DNA from 3 places in the Bacillus sp. CPT56D-587-MTF genome. Region 2 is predicted to be linked to each of the others. Evidence: a T-box and tRNA genes for the amino acid it is inferred to sense, from the RefSeq annotation. Region 2 holds a T-box; the other regions hold tRNA genes.
What was found. A T-box is a leader RNA that pairs with one kind of tRNA and senses whether it is charged. The one in region 2 lies ahead of serS (serine--tRNA ligase), so its partner is inferred to be a tRNA-Ser.

Region 1 (3,720 bases), 5.0 Mb from region 2:
GTAAGCTACAGAACCGTTCACACCCATATTACCACTATTTTTGCTAAATGCAGCTCGTACATCTGCTGCAGTACGGTTTACGTTATTTGTAAGTGTATCTACAATAACCATAGCTCCATTTGGTCCGAATCCTTCATAACGAAGCTCGTCATAATTTTCTTCTGAACCGCCTTTTGCTTTTTCAACTGCACGATCAATAATTGTTCTTGGAACATTGTATGTTTTCGCACGCTCTAATACAACTCTTAGTGCTTGGTTTGATTCTGGATCTGGCTCGCCTTGTTTTGCTGCCACATAAATTTCACGCCCAAATTTCGCGTATATACGGCTTGTATTTGCATCTTTTGATGCTTTTTTGTCTTTAATATTGTTCCATTTACGGCCCATACTTTCCACTCTCTTTCCCGTTTTAAATCTACATAAAAATATTAATATGAAATATAATGTGTGTTCAACACATTTTTAAAAGAAATATAAAAAGTTCATTTTTGATTCATATTACAGACATAATATAAATCACTATCATTTTGTTCTTTCGACAAGTTATATTATACATGAATTCCTACGTTTATTACGAATTTTAGAAGCACATAGTATAATTTAACAAAAAGACTCTAACATTTCTGTTACAGTCTTTTTATATTGCCAATAAACATTTCCATATTATTCCCATAATTGTTTTCTATTGTTGTATAATAAAAATAGGAAAAAATTTGAAGAAAAGATGGAGGGTGAATTATGACACATTCCAAAGACAAAAAATCACATGCTTTTAAAGGAATAGGAGAGAAGTTAAACCCAACTATCTATCAAGTGAGATTCATGAAATTAGATGAACCAATTCGATTTGAGTCGTTTCCTGAATTAAAGGAATTAGGAGACTGGTTGAGTACTTCAACGCACATGTGGTCATGCCACTCAACTATGTACAAATACAACAGAGAAGAGTTTGAAAAGAAGTTCTTAGAAATTACGAAATTAACAGCTGATCATGTACTAATATCTACTGGTGGCGTCGGATTTAACTTCATGTCACCAGGTTGGAGAAATTCTCTATAAAATAATGAAATTATATAAAGGGATAAAAATTTATCCCTTTATTGTTTTGTAGCTTTCCCCAACTGTATCGCATGTACTAAATGAATAAGTTTACCTTAATCATTTATAACCATTTCACCAACACACCATTTTTGCTTATTTTATAGTATGATGAAAACATAAAAAGACTCTACACATTTGGTGTAGAGTCTTTTATTACGCCGTTCATGATACCGATGGTCGGGGTCGAACCGACACTCCCGAAGGAACACGATTTTGAGTCGTGCGCGTCTGCCAATTCCGCCACATCGGCACAAAAGAAAAGGCGGCAACCGGATTTGAACCGGTGATAAAGGTTTTGCAGACCTCTGCCTTACCACTTGGCTATGCCGCCATATTAAATTTTATTGGAGCGGAAGACGGGATTCGAACCCGCGACCCCAACCTTGGCAAGGTTGTATTCTAACACTGAACTACTTCCGCAAAAATGGCTGGGCTAGCTGGATTCGAACCAGCGCATGACGGAGTCAAAGTCCGTTGCCTTACCGCTTGGCTATAGCCCATCGAATTCTTACTTAATTATATGTAAGTATCCATTAGATTATTTGTAATTTTTAAAATAAAAATGGGGCGACTGATGGGAATCGAACCCACGAATGCCGGAGCCACAATCCGGTGCGTTAACCACTTCGCCACAACCGCCATGTTGTGTAAATATATTTGGCAGGGGCAGTAGGAATCGAACCCACACTGGAGGTTTTGGAGACCTCAGTTCTACCTTTAAACTATGCCCCTATGTAAATGGTGGAGGGGGGCAGATTCGAACTGCCGAACCCGAAGGAGCGGATTTACAGTCCGCCGCGTTTAGCCACTTCGCTACCCCTCCGAAACTTACATGGTGCCGGCTAGAGGACTTGAACCCCCAACCTACTGATTACAAGTCAGTTGCTCTACCAATTGAGCTAAGCCGGCGTATTTTATTAAAATAAATGGTGGCTCGGGACGGAATCGAACCGCCGACACGAGGATTTTCAGTCCTCTGCTCTACCGACTGAGCTACCGAGCCTTATTAAAATGGCGGTCCCGACCGGGGTCGAACCGGCGATCTCCTGCGTGACAGGCAGGCATGTTAACCACTACACCACGGGACCATTTGGTTGCGGGGACAGGATTTGAACCTGCGACCTTCGGGTTATGAGCCCGACGAGCTACCGTGCTGCTCCACCCCGCGATAATACTATTCATATAAAATTTATATGGTGGAGGATGACGGGATCGAACCGCCGACCCCCTGCTTGTAAGGCAGGTGCTCTCCCAGCTGAGCTAATCCTCCAAAGTGGTGACCCGTACGGGATTCGAACCCGTGTTACCGCCGTGAAAGGGCGGTGTCTTAACCACTTGACCAACGGGCCAAATATTATAAATCCTATGGCGGAGAGCAAGGGATTCGAACCCTTGATACGCTTGTGACGTATACACGATTTCCAATCGTGCTCCTTCGGCCAACTCGGACAGCTCTCCAATGGCTCCGCAGGTAGGAATCGAACCTACGACCGATCGGTTAACAGCCGATAGCTCTACCGCTGAGCTACTGCGGAATAATATTGCCTGGCAACGTCCTACTCTCACAGGGACAAGGTCCCAACTACCATCGGCGCTAGAGAGCTTAACTTCCGTGTTCGGTATGGGAACGGGTGTGACCTCTCTGCCATCATTACCAGACATTATTCTTTTGAGACAATCATTATTATAACTTATTTACTTTAAAAGTCAACAAGTTTTTTATGTTCTCTCAAAACTAGATAACATTGCTACATATTATATGGTTAAGTCCTCGATCTATTAGTATTCGTCAGCTCCACATGTCACCATGCTTCCACCTCGAACCTATCAACCTGATCATCTTTCAGGGATCTTACTAGCTTACGCTATGGGAAATCTCATCTTGAGGGGGGCTTCATGCTTAGATGCTTTCAGCACTTATCCCTTCCGCACATAGCTACCCAGCTATGCCCTTGGCAGAACAACTGGTACACCAGCGGTGCGTCCATCCCGGTCCTCTCGTACTAAGGACAGCTCCTCTCAAATTTCCTACGCCCACGACGGATAGGGACCGAACTGTCTCACGACGTTCTGAACCCAGCTCGCGTACCGCTTTAATGGGCGAACAGCCCAACCCTTGGGACCGACTACAGCCCCAGGATGCGATGAGCCGACATCGAGGTGCCAAACCTCCCCGTCGATGTGGACTCTTGGGGGAGATAAGCCTGTTATCCCCGGGGTAGCTTTTATCCGTTGAGCGATGGCCCTTCCATGCGGAACCACCGGATCACTAAGCCCGACTTTCGTCCCTGCTCGACTTGTAGGTCTCGCAGTCAAGCTCCCTTATGCCTTTGCACTCTACGAATGATTTCCAACCATTCTGAGGGAACCTTTGGGCGCCTCCGTTACACTTTAGGAGGCGACCGCCCCAGTCAAACTGCCCACCTGACACTGTCTCCCGGGTCGATAAGACCCGTAGGTTAGAATTTCAATACAGTCAGGGCGGTATCCCACCAGCGCCTCCACCGAAGCTAGCGCTCCGGTTTCAATGGCTCCCGCCTATCCTGTACAAACTGTACCAAAATTCAATATCAGGCTACAGTAAAGCTCCACGGGGTCTTTCCGTCCTGTCGCGGGTAA
Region 2 (3,720 bases):
AGTCTACGTGAAGATGAGTTAATGACATATGCAAAAAATACTGGCGCTCCTTACGAAGTATTACTTGAAATTAAACGTCTTGGTCGCTTACCAGTTGTAAACTTTGCGGCAGGTGGTGTAGCAACACCAGCAGATGCAGCATTAATGATGCAACTTGGTGCTGATGGGGTATTTGTTGGATCTGGTATCTTCAAATCAGAAAACCCAGAGAAATTTGCACGTGCAATCGTTGAAGCAACGACTCATTATGAAGATTACGAACTAATTGCAAGCCTTTCTAAAGGATTAGGTAATGCAATGAAGGGTGTCGAAATTTCAACGTTATTACCAGAACAACGCATGCAAGAGCGTGGATGGTAATTAAAGGAGAACTTTAAAATGGTGAAAATCGGTGTACTAGGTCTTCAAGGTGCAGTTCGTGAGCATGTAAAATCAGTTGAAGCAAGTGGTGCAGAAGCTGTTGTTGTAAAGCGTATAGAGCAACTTGAAGAGATTGATGGTCTTATTTTACCGGGCGGTGAAAGTACAACAATGCGCCGTCTTATTGATAAGTATGCTTTCATGGAACCACTTCGTACATTTGCAAAGTCTGGTAAACCAATGTTTGGTACATGTGCAGGGATGATTCTTCTTGCGAAAACACTTATTGGCTATGAAGAAGCACATATTGGTGCTATGGATATTACAGTTGAGCGCAATGCGTTCGGACGCCAAAAGGATAGTTTTGAGGCTGCGCTTTCAATTGAAGGCGTGGGTGAAGACTTCGTTGGTGTATTTATCCGTGCGCCGTATGTTGTAGAAGTAGCTGATAATGTTGAAGTGCTTTCTAAGCATGGTGACCGAATGGTAGCGGTAAGACAAGATCAGTTTTTAGCTGCTTCATTCCATCCGGAATTAACAGATGATCATCGTGTGACAGCATACTTTGTTGAAATGGTAAAAGAAGCGAAAATGAAAAAAGTTGTATAAGTAACTTGCAACTTGTATAAGATTATAGTAAATTGATGGTAACAATTTTATAAAATAAGCGTGTTGATAGGAAATAGTAACAAATGTCGTTTCTTATAGAGAGTCGATGGTTGGTGGAAATCGATAGAAACAGTTTGTGAATCCATCCTGGAATGGAATGTGGAATATCTTTTGGATTAGTAAGCATTCCCGGTGAAGAGCCGTTATTTCTACTTGAGAGGAAAGCGGTAATGCTTTCAACTAGGGTGGCAACGCGGGTTAACTCCCGTCCCTTTATATAGGGACGGGAGTTTTTTGTGTTTTATAAAATAAAAGGAGGAGTATATAATGCTTGATATTAAATTTTTACGTACAAACTTTGAAGAAGTAAAAGCGAAATTACAGCATAGAGGCGAAGATTTAACTGATTTCGGACGTTTTGAAGAATTGGATACGAGAAGAAGAGAACTACTTGTTCAGACAGAAGAATTAAAAAGTAAACGTAACGAAGTATCTCAACAAATTTCTGTATTAAAGCGCGAAAAGAAAGATGCAGAAGCTCTAATTTTAGAAATGCGTGAAGTGGGAGAAAAAGTAAAGGATCTTGATAACGAACTTCGTACAGTTGAAGAAGACTTAGAAAGATTAATGTTATCTATTCCAAATATCCCTCATGAATCTGCTCCAGTTGGTGAAACAGAGGATGATAATGTAGTAGCACGTACTTGGGGAGAAGTGAAAGAATTTACTTATGAGCCAAAACCACATTGGGATCTTGCTACTGATTTAGGAATTTTAGATTTTGAACGCGCTGGGAAAGTAACAGGAAGCCGCTTCGTATTTTACAAAGGTGCTGGTGCAAGATTAGAGCGTGCTTTAATTAGCTTTATGCTTGATCTTCATACTGATGAGCATGGATATGAAGAAGTATTACCTCCATATATGGTAAACCGTGCAAGTATGACAGGAACAGGACAACTTCCAAAGTTTGAAGAAGATGCATTCCGTATTGAAAGTGAAGATTACTTCTTAATTCCAACAGCTGAAGTACCTGTAACGAATATGCATCGTGATGAGATTTTAAATAAAGAGCAATTGCCTATAAGATATGCTGCATTTAGCTCTTGCTTCCGTTCTGAAGCAGGTTCAGCTGGGCGTGATACACGTGGTTTAATTCGCCAGCATCAGTTCAATAAAGTAGAGCTTGTGAAGTTCGTAAAACCAGAAGATTCTTATGAAGAGTTAGAAAAGTTAACAAATGATGCAGAACGCGTGTTACAATTATTAGAGTTGCCATATCGCGTTATGAGCATGTGCACAGGCGATTTAGGATTTACAGCAGCGAAGAAATACGATATTGAAGTATGGATTCCAAGCTATGGCACATATCGTGAAATTTCTTCTTGTAGTAATTTTGAAGCTTTCCAAGCGAGACGTGCAAATATCCGTTTCCGCCGTGAACCAAATGGAAAACCAGAACATGTTCATACATTAAATGGATCTGGTCTTGCAATTGGACGTACGGTTGCAGCTATTTTAGAGAACTACCAACAAGAAGATGGTACAATTATAATTCCAGAAGTTCTTCGCCCTTATATGGGAGGAAAAACAGTTATTAAGTAAATTTAAACATTCATCGGTATGAGTGATTGGTAATTATGAGCGTTGTCAGTACTGTAATGTAGGAAGGGGAAAGTAAAATTTTCCTTTCCTCATAATTTATTTTAGTAGGGTTGACTAACTGTTTTTCTTTTGATATTATATTTGATGTCAATATGGAGGTATACCCAAGTCTGGCTGAAGGGATCGGTCTTGAAAACCGACAGGCGGCGAGAGTCGCGCGGGGGTTCGAATCCCTCTACCTCCTCCAGATATAATTGACAACAGCGCATATAAGTGGAGATTGGAGAACTCGTTACCAACACGTAACGAGTTTTTATTTTAAAACCAATCATAAAGTATGGTGTAAGGTAATTTTGTCCTTATTACACACTCATATTCCGATGATTATCTTCATAGATATGAAAGGAGTCAACATGGATCTTATTATACAAACGTTTCCTTTAGATGGAAAAACTTTATATTATGTACAATGTCCTGTCTGTAAGAACAATAGAATTTTAAACAGTGGTGCAAACGTATCACGCATTATTAGTGATGATACATTCCGTAAACTTTGTGGTTGTACTTGTGATGTAAAACCAGCTACGAGTAAAGTAGAGGCGCCAAAACAAGTTAAAAAAGCAGCTGTAAAGAAAGAAGCAGCTCCAAAACGTACAGGTAAAGTATTAACGGCAGTAATTAACGGGAAAGAAATGACTGTTAAAGAGATTGCTGAAGCATACGATATTAGTACAAGTACTGTTCGTCAGCGCATTAACGCAGGAAAACCTGAGAGTGAAATTATTGCTCCAACAAAGAAGAAGTAATTTAATAGGAAAACCCGTGCATATGCACGGGTTTTTTCAGAGTGTTGGGAAACCCTTTAGGGTTCCCAACACTCTGGAATCTTTTTTGATTTTAGCGAATAAAAACAACATAAAATAATAGAATTTTAAAAAATAGCCCTCCACCTGACCCTTTTTGGTCAGGTGGAGGGCTATTTTTTTCATGTTTTGACAAGCTGCGGTGAGATAAGCTTGCATTTGGACAGACTTCAGCCCTCGAAACCGGGCATAGCGGTAGCCATGTAGTTCTTTGGCGTCTGCAAAGCTTCGCTCTATAGTGGAACAGCGTACTTTATACAACCTTTTCCCTGTAGCTGTTAGCTTG
Region 3 (3,720 bases), 640 kb from region 2:
TTACAGAATGAGCGAACTTCGCTTTTTCATCTTCATTTAGCTCAAGTTCTACGATTTCACGTACACCTTCGCGGTTAATTACAGCTGGAACACCTACGTAAGCATCTTTCTCGCCGTATTGACCTTCAAGGTATGCAGATACAGTTAATACGCTGTTCTCGTTGTTTAAGATTGCTTTAGTTACACGAAGTAGTGACATACCGATTCCGTAGTAAGTTGCACCTTTACGCTCGATGATATGGTAAGCTGCATCACGTACGTTTTCGAAGATTTTGTCTAAGTCTTCTTGTTTGTACTGTTCGTTGTTAGCTAAGATTGTTTCTAATTTTTGTACACCGATAGTAGCGTGGCTCCATACTGGAAGTTCAGTGTCACCGTGTTCACCAACGATGTAAGCATGAACGTTACGTGGATCTACATCTAAGTAGTCACCTAACATGTAACGGAAACGAGCAGAGTCTAAAGTAGTACCAGAACCGATTACGCGCTCTTTCGGTAAACCAGATTCTTTCCAAGTTACGTAAGTTAAAATATCAACTGGGTTAGTTGCGATTAAGAAGATTCCATCGAATCCGCTATCCATAATGCCTCGAACGATTTGTTTAAAGATCTTTGTATTTTTCTCAACTAAGTCTAAACGAGTTTCACCTGGCTTTTGTGGTAACCCAGCAGTGATAACAACTAAATCTGCATCTTTACAATCTGCATAGCTACCGCTCCAAACTTTTGTTGGTGATGGAGAGAATGGTACCGCATGGCTTAAGTCCATTGCTTCCCCTTCTGCTTTTGCTTCATTAACATCTACTAATACGAATTCTTCAGCTACACCTTGGTTGATCATTGAGTAAGCGTAACTACAACCTACAGCTCCTGTTCCTACTAATACTACACGATTGATACCTTTTTTCATGGTAATTTCCCCTCTCTATTGTTCACGTATATTTTTTTATGATTGTTTAAGTAATTAATTAAAATACTAATTTAATGTTGTTTAACTTCTTTACATTCATATTGTAGCACGTATTATTGTGAATTACTTCACAAATTATGACCTATTTGTGAACTTTTTCACATAGAGTGTAAAGTTATTGGAATAGGTGTGGAATCCATTTCAATGGAGGCGTTTTCTTTAGATTGTGAAAGGGATTTTCTTGTGGTTTTTGTCGGTAAGTGAAATTATACCAGCGATTTTTAGAATATATCGACCGTAACTCCAAATATATCAGCGATTATTAAAATTTATCGATCGTAACTCAAATTATATCAGCGATTTTTGCAATATATCGACTTACCGACAAAACTCGACAATACTGACAACATAAAAAAGCTGTCTTCAGTAGATCACAGCTATTGAGAGAAAGCAGCTTCTTCTATATATTATTTATTTTCCACAGTAGCTCCCAGATGCATTTTCATCGGTTTCTCCAAGTGTAGGAGGCTACAGCCATACAGCTGGGGTAAAAGTTCAAGTTGAAGTTAATTCCTTCATATTCATACAGGTCCAAATAATTAACATGATTGTATTTACGGCTCTCTATGTACCCAACTGCAACAGCGAATACTTCATATTTCTTCTATTGCATAAAAAAGCAGACTATCCAAAGTCCATTTTTATACAACAAAAAAGAGATAGCAGATTATGCTATCTCTTTTAGTATGACCCGTACGGGATTCGAACCCGTGTTACCGCCGTGAAAGGGCGGTGTCTTAACCACTTGACCAACGGGCCAGTTCTGGCAGAGAAGAAGGGATTCGAACCCTCGCACCGCGTTCGCGATCTACTCCCTTAGCAGGGGAGCCCCTTGAGCCACTTGGGTACTTCTCTATAAATATGGCTCCGCAGGTAGGACTCGAACCTACGACCGATCGGTTAACAGCCGATAGCTCTACCACTGAGCTACTGCGGAACAATTATGGTGGGCCTAAATGGACTCGAACCATCGACCTCACGCTTATCAGGCGTGCGCTCTAACCAGCTGAGCTATAGGCCCATAATTGAAAAGCGGGTGAAGAGAATCGAACTCTCGACCAGAGCTTGGAAGGCTCTTGTTTTACCACTAAACTACACCCGCATTAAATTGTAAATGGTGAGCCATGAAGGACTCGAACCTTCGACCCTCTGATTAAAAGTCAGATGCTCTACCAACTGAGCTAATGGCTCATTTTGAAAGTGGTGCCGACTAGAGGACTTGAACCCCCAACCTACTGATTACAAGTCAGTTGCTCTACCAATTGAGCTAAGTCGGCTTGCGTTTTCAAAATGGTGGCTCGGGACGGAATCGAACCGCCGACACGAGGATTTTCAGTCCTCTGCTCTACCGACTGAGCTACCGAGCCTTTATGTAAAAATGGCGGTCCCGACCGGGGTCGAACCGGCAATCTCCTGCGTGACAGGCAGGCATGTTAACCACTACACCACGGGACCATTTGGTTGCGGGGACAGGATTTGAACCTGCGACCTTCGGGTTATGAGCCCGACGAGCTACCGTGCTGCTCCACCCCGCGATGATAAAATATTTACTTTAGAAAAAATGGAGGAGGTAGAGGGATTCGAACCCCCGCGCGACTCTCGCCGCCTGTCGGTTTTCAAGACCGATCCCTTCAGCCGAACTTGGGTATACCTCCGAGATATATACGTCTAATGGTGGACCTTGTAGGACTCGAACCTACGACCGGACGGTTATGAGCCGTCTGCTCTAACCAGCTGAGCTAAAGGTCCTTTATGGTAGCGGCGGAGGGGATCGAACCCCCGACCTCACGGGTATGAACCGTACGCTCTAGCCAGCTGAGCTACACCGCCATAAATGATATTAATATAAGTGGAGCCTAGCGGGATCGAACCGCTGACCTCCTGCGTGCAAGGCAGGCGCTCTCCCAGCTGAGCTAAGGCCCCATGTTTTTTAGGAATATCGGGAAGACAGGATTTGAACCTGCGACCCCCTGGTCCCAAACCAGGTGCTCTACCAAGCTGAGCCACTTCCCGTTAATAAAAGCGCGCCCGAGAGGAGTCGAACCCCTAACCTCTTGATCCGTAGTCAAACGCTCTATCCAATTGAGCTACGGGCGCATATGGTGCCGAGGGCGGGGGTCGAACCCGCACGGTGGTCACCCACCGCAGGATTTTAAGTCCTGTGCGTCTGCCTGTTCCGCCACCCCGGCATGTCATATTGAAAATTGGAGCGGAAGACGGGATTCGAACCCGCGACCCCAACCTTGGCAAGGTTGTATTCTACCACTGAACTACTTCCGCAAGACATGTATGAGTTATTTAATTAAAAGTGCGGGTGAAGGGAGTCGAACCCCCACGCCAAAGGCGCCAAATCCTAAGTCTGGTGCGTCTGCCAATTCCGCCACACCCGCATATTAATTTATTTAAGAAAAATGGGGCGACTGATGGGAATCGAACCCACGAATGCCGGAGCCACAATCCGGTGCGTTAACCACTTCGCCACAACCGCCATGATTTCTGGTGCCGACTAGAGGACTTGAACCCCCAACCTACTGATTACAAGTCAGTTGCTCTACCAATTGAGCTAAGTCGGCTAAATGGTGGAGGATGACGGGATCGAACCGCCGACCCCCTGCTTGTAAGGCAGGTGCTCTCCCAGCTGAGCTAATCCTCCATTTGCCTGGCAACGTCCTACTCTCACAGGGACAAGGTCCCAACTACCATCGGCGCTAGAGAGCTTAACTTCCGTGTTCGGTATGGGAACGGGTGTG

Region 1: it encodes a tRNA-Ser, which carries the amino acid that the T-box ahead of serS (serine--tRNA ligase) is inferred to sense. The anticodon was not compared.
Region 3: it encodes a tRNA-Ser, which carries the amino acid that the T-box ahead of serS (serine--tRNA ligase) is inferred to sense. The anticodon was not compared.

The regions. Positions count from the first base shown of each region.
Region 1 covers NZ_JBYTEF010000001.1:125,545-129,264, reverse strand. The annotation lists gene AC3WVZ_RS00715 (YebC/PmpR family DNA-binding transcriptional regulator) at 1-387, opposite strand, end outside; gene AC3WVZ_RS00710 (DUF3884 family protein) at 739-1,059, shown strand; tRNA gene AC3WVZ_RS00705 (tRNA-Leu) at 1,270-1,351, opposite strand; tRNA gene AC3WVZ_RS00700 (tRNA-Cys) at 1,362-1,432, opposite strand; tRNA gene AC3WVZ_RS00695 (tRNA-Gly) at 1,447-1,521, opposite strand; tRNA gene AC3WVZ_RS00690 (tRNA-Gln) at 1,527-1,601, opposite strand; tRNA gene AC3WVZ_RS00685 (tRNA-His) at 1,665-1,740, opposite strand; tRNA gene AC3WVZ_RS00680 (tRNA-Trp) at 1,760-1,833, opposite strand; tRNA gene AC3WVZ_RS00675 (tRNA-Tyr) at 1,841-1,924, opposite strand; tRNA gene AC3WVZ_RS00670 (tRNA-Thr) at 1,935-2,010, opposite strand; tRNA gene AC3WVZ_RS00665 (tRNA-Phe) at 2,029-2,104, opposite strand; tRNA gene AC3WVZ_RS00660 (tRNA-Asp) at 2,114-2,189, opposite strand; tRNA gene AC3WVZ_RS00655 (tRNA-Met) at 2,193-2,269, opposite strand; tRNA gene AC3WVZ_RS00650 (tRNA-Val) at 2,296-2,371, opposite strand; tRNA gene AC3WVZ_RS00645 (tRNA-Glu) at 2,376-2,450, opposite strand; tRNA gene AC3WVZ_RS00640 (tRNA-Ser) at 2,468-2,559, opposite strand; tRNA gene AC3WVZ_RS00635 (tRNA-Asn) at 2,562-2,636, opposite strand; rRNA gene rrf (5S ribosomal RNA) at 2,645-2,760, opposite strand; rRNA gene AC3WVZ_RS00625 (23S ribosomal RNA) at 2,861-3,720, opposite strand, start outside.
Region 2 covers NZ_JBYTEF010000001.1:5,168,752-5,172,471, reverse strand. The annotation lists gene pdxS (pyridoxal 5'-phosphate synthase lyase subunit PdxS) at 1-360, shown strand, start outside; gene pdxT (pyridoxal 5'-phosphate synthase glutaminase subunit PdxT) at 379-969, shown strand; T-box leader at 1,024-1,245, shown strand; gene serS (serine--tRNA ligase) at 1,297-2,571, shown strand; tRNA gene AC3WVZ_RS26925 (tRNA-Ser) at 2,726-2,818, shown strand; gene AC3WVZ_RS26920 (sigma factor-like helix-turn-helix DNA-binding protein) at 2,985-3,377, shown strand; partial or broken gene AC3WVZ_RS26915 (IS1182-like element ISBth7 family transposase) at 3,507-3,720, opposite strand, start outside.
Region 3 covers NZ_JBYTEF010000001.1:4,523,787-4,527,506, forward strand. The annotation lists gene AC3WVZ_RS23320 (L-lactate dehydrogenase) at 1-910, opposite strand, end outside; tRNA gene AC3WVZ_RS23325 (tRNA-Glu) at 1,658-1,729, opposite strand; tRNA gene AC3WVZ_RS23330 (tRNA-Ser) at 1,735-1,825, opposite strand; tRNA gene AC3WVZ_RS23335 (tRNA-Asn) at 1,833-1,907, opposite strand; tRNA gene AC3WVZ_RS23340 (tRNA-Ile) at 1,915-1,991, opposite strand; tRNA gene AC3WVZ_RS23345 (tRNA-Gly) at 2,002-2,072, opposite strand; tRNA gene AC3WVZ_RS23350 (tRNA-Lys) at 2,086-2,161, opposite strand; tRNA gene AC3WVZ_RS23355 (tRNA-Thr) at 2,172-2,247, opposite strand; tRNA gene AC3WVZ_RS23360 (tRNA-Phe) at 2,262-2,337, opposite strand; tRNA gene AC3WVZ_RS23365 (tRNA-Asp) at 2,350-2,425, opposite strand; tRNA gene AC3WVZ_RS23370 (tRNA-Met) at 2,429-2,505, opposite strand; tRNA gene AC3WVZ_RS23375 (tRNA-Ser) at 2,533-2,625, opposite strand; tRNA gene AC3WVZ_RS23380 (tRNA-Ile) at 2,643-2,719, opposite strand; tRNA gene AC3WVZ_RS23385 (tRNA-Met) at 2,724-2,800, opposite strand; tRNA gene AC3WVZ_RS23390 (tRNA-Ala) at 2,821-2,893, opposite strand; tRNA gene AC3WVZ_RS23395 (tRNA-Pro) at 2,910-2,983, opposite strand; tRNA gene AC3WVZ_RS23400 (tRNA-Arg) at 2,994-3,067, opposite strand; tRNA gene AC3WVZ_RS23405 (tRNA-Leu) at 3,071-3,159, opposite strand; tRNA gene AC3WVZ_RS23410 (tRNA-Gly) at 3,176-3,250, opposite strand; tRNA gene AC3WVZ_RS23415 (tRNA-Leu) at 3,280-3,360, opposite strand; tRNA gene AC3WVZ_RS23420 (tRNA-His) at 3,383-3,458, opposite strand; tRNA gene AC3WVZ_RS23425 (tRNA-Thr) at 3,468-3,543, opposite strand; tRNA gene AC3WVZ_RS23430 (tRNA-Val) at 3,548-3,623, opposite strand; rRNA gene rrf (5S ribosomal RNA) at 3,628-3,720, opposite strand, start outside.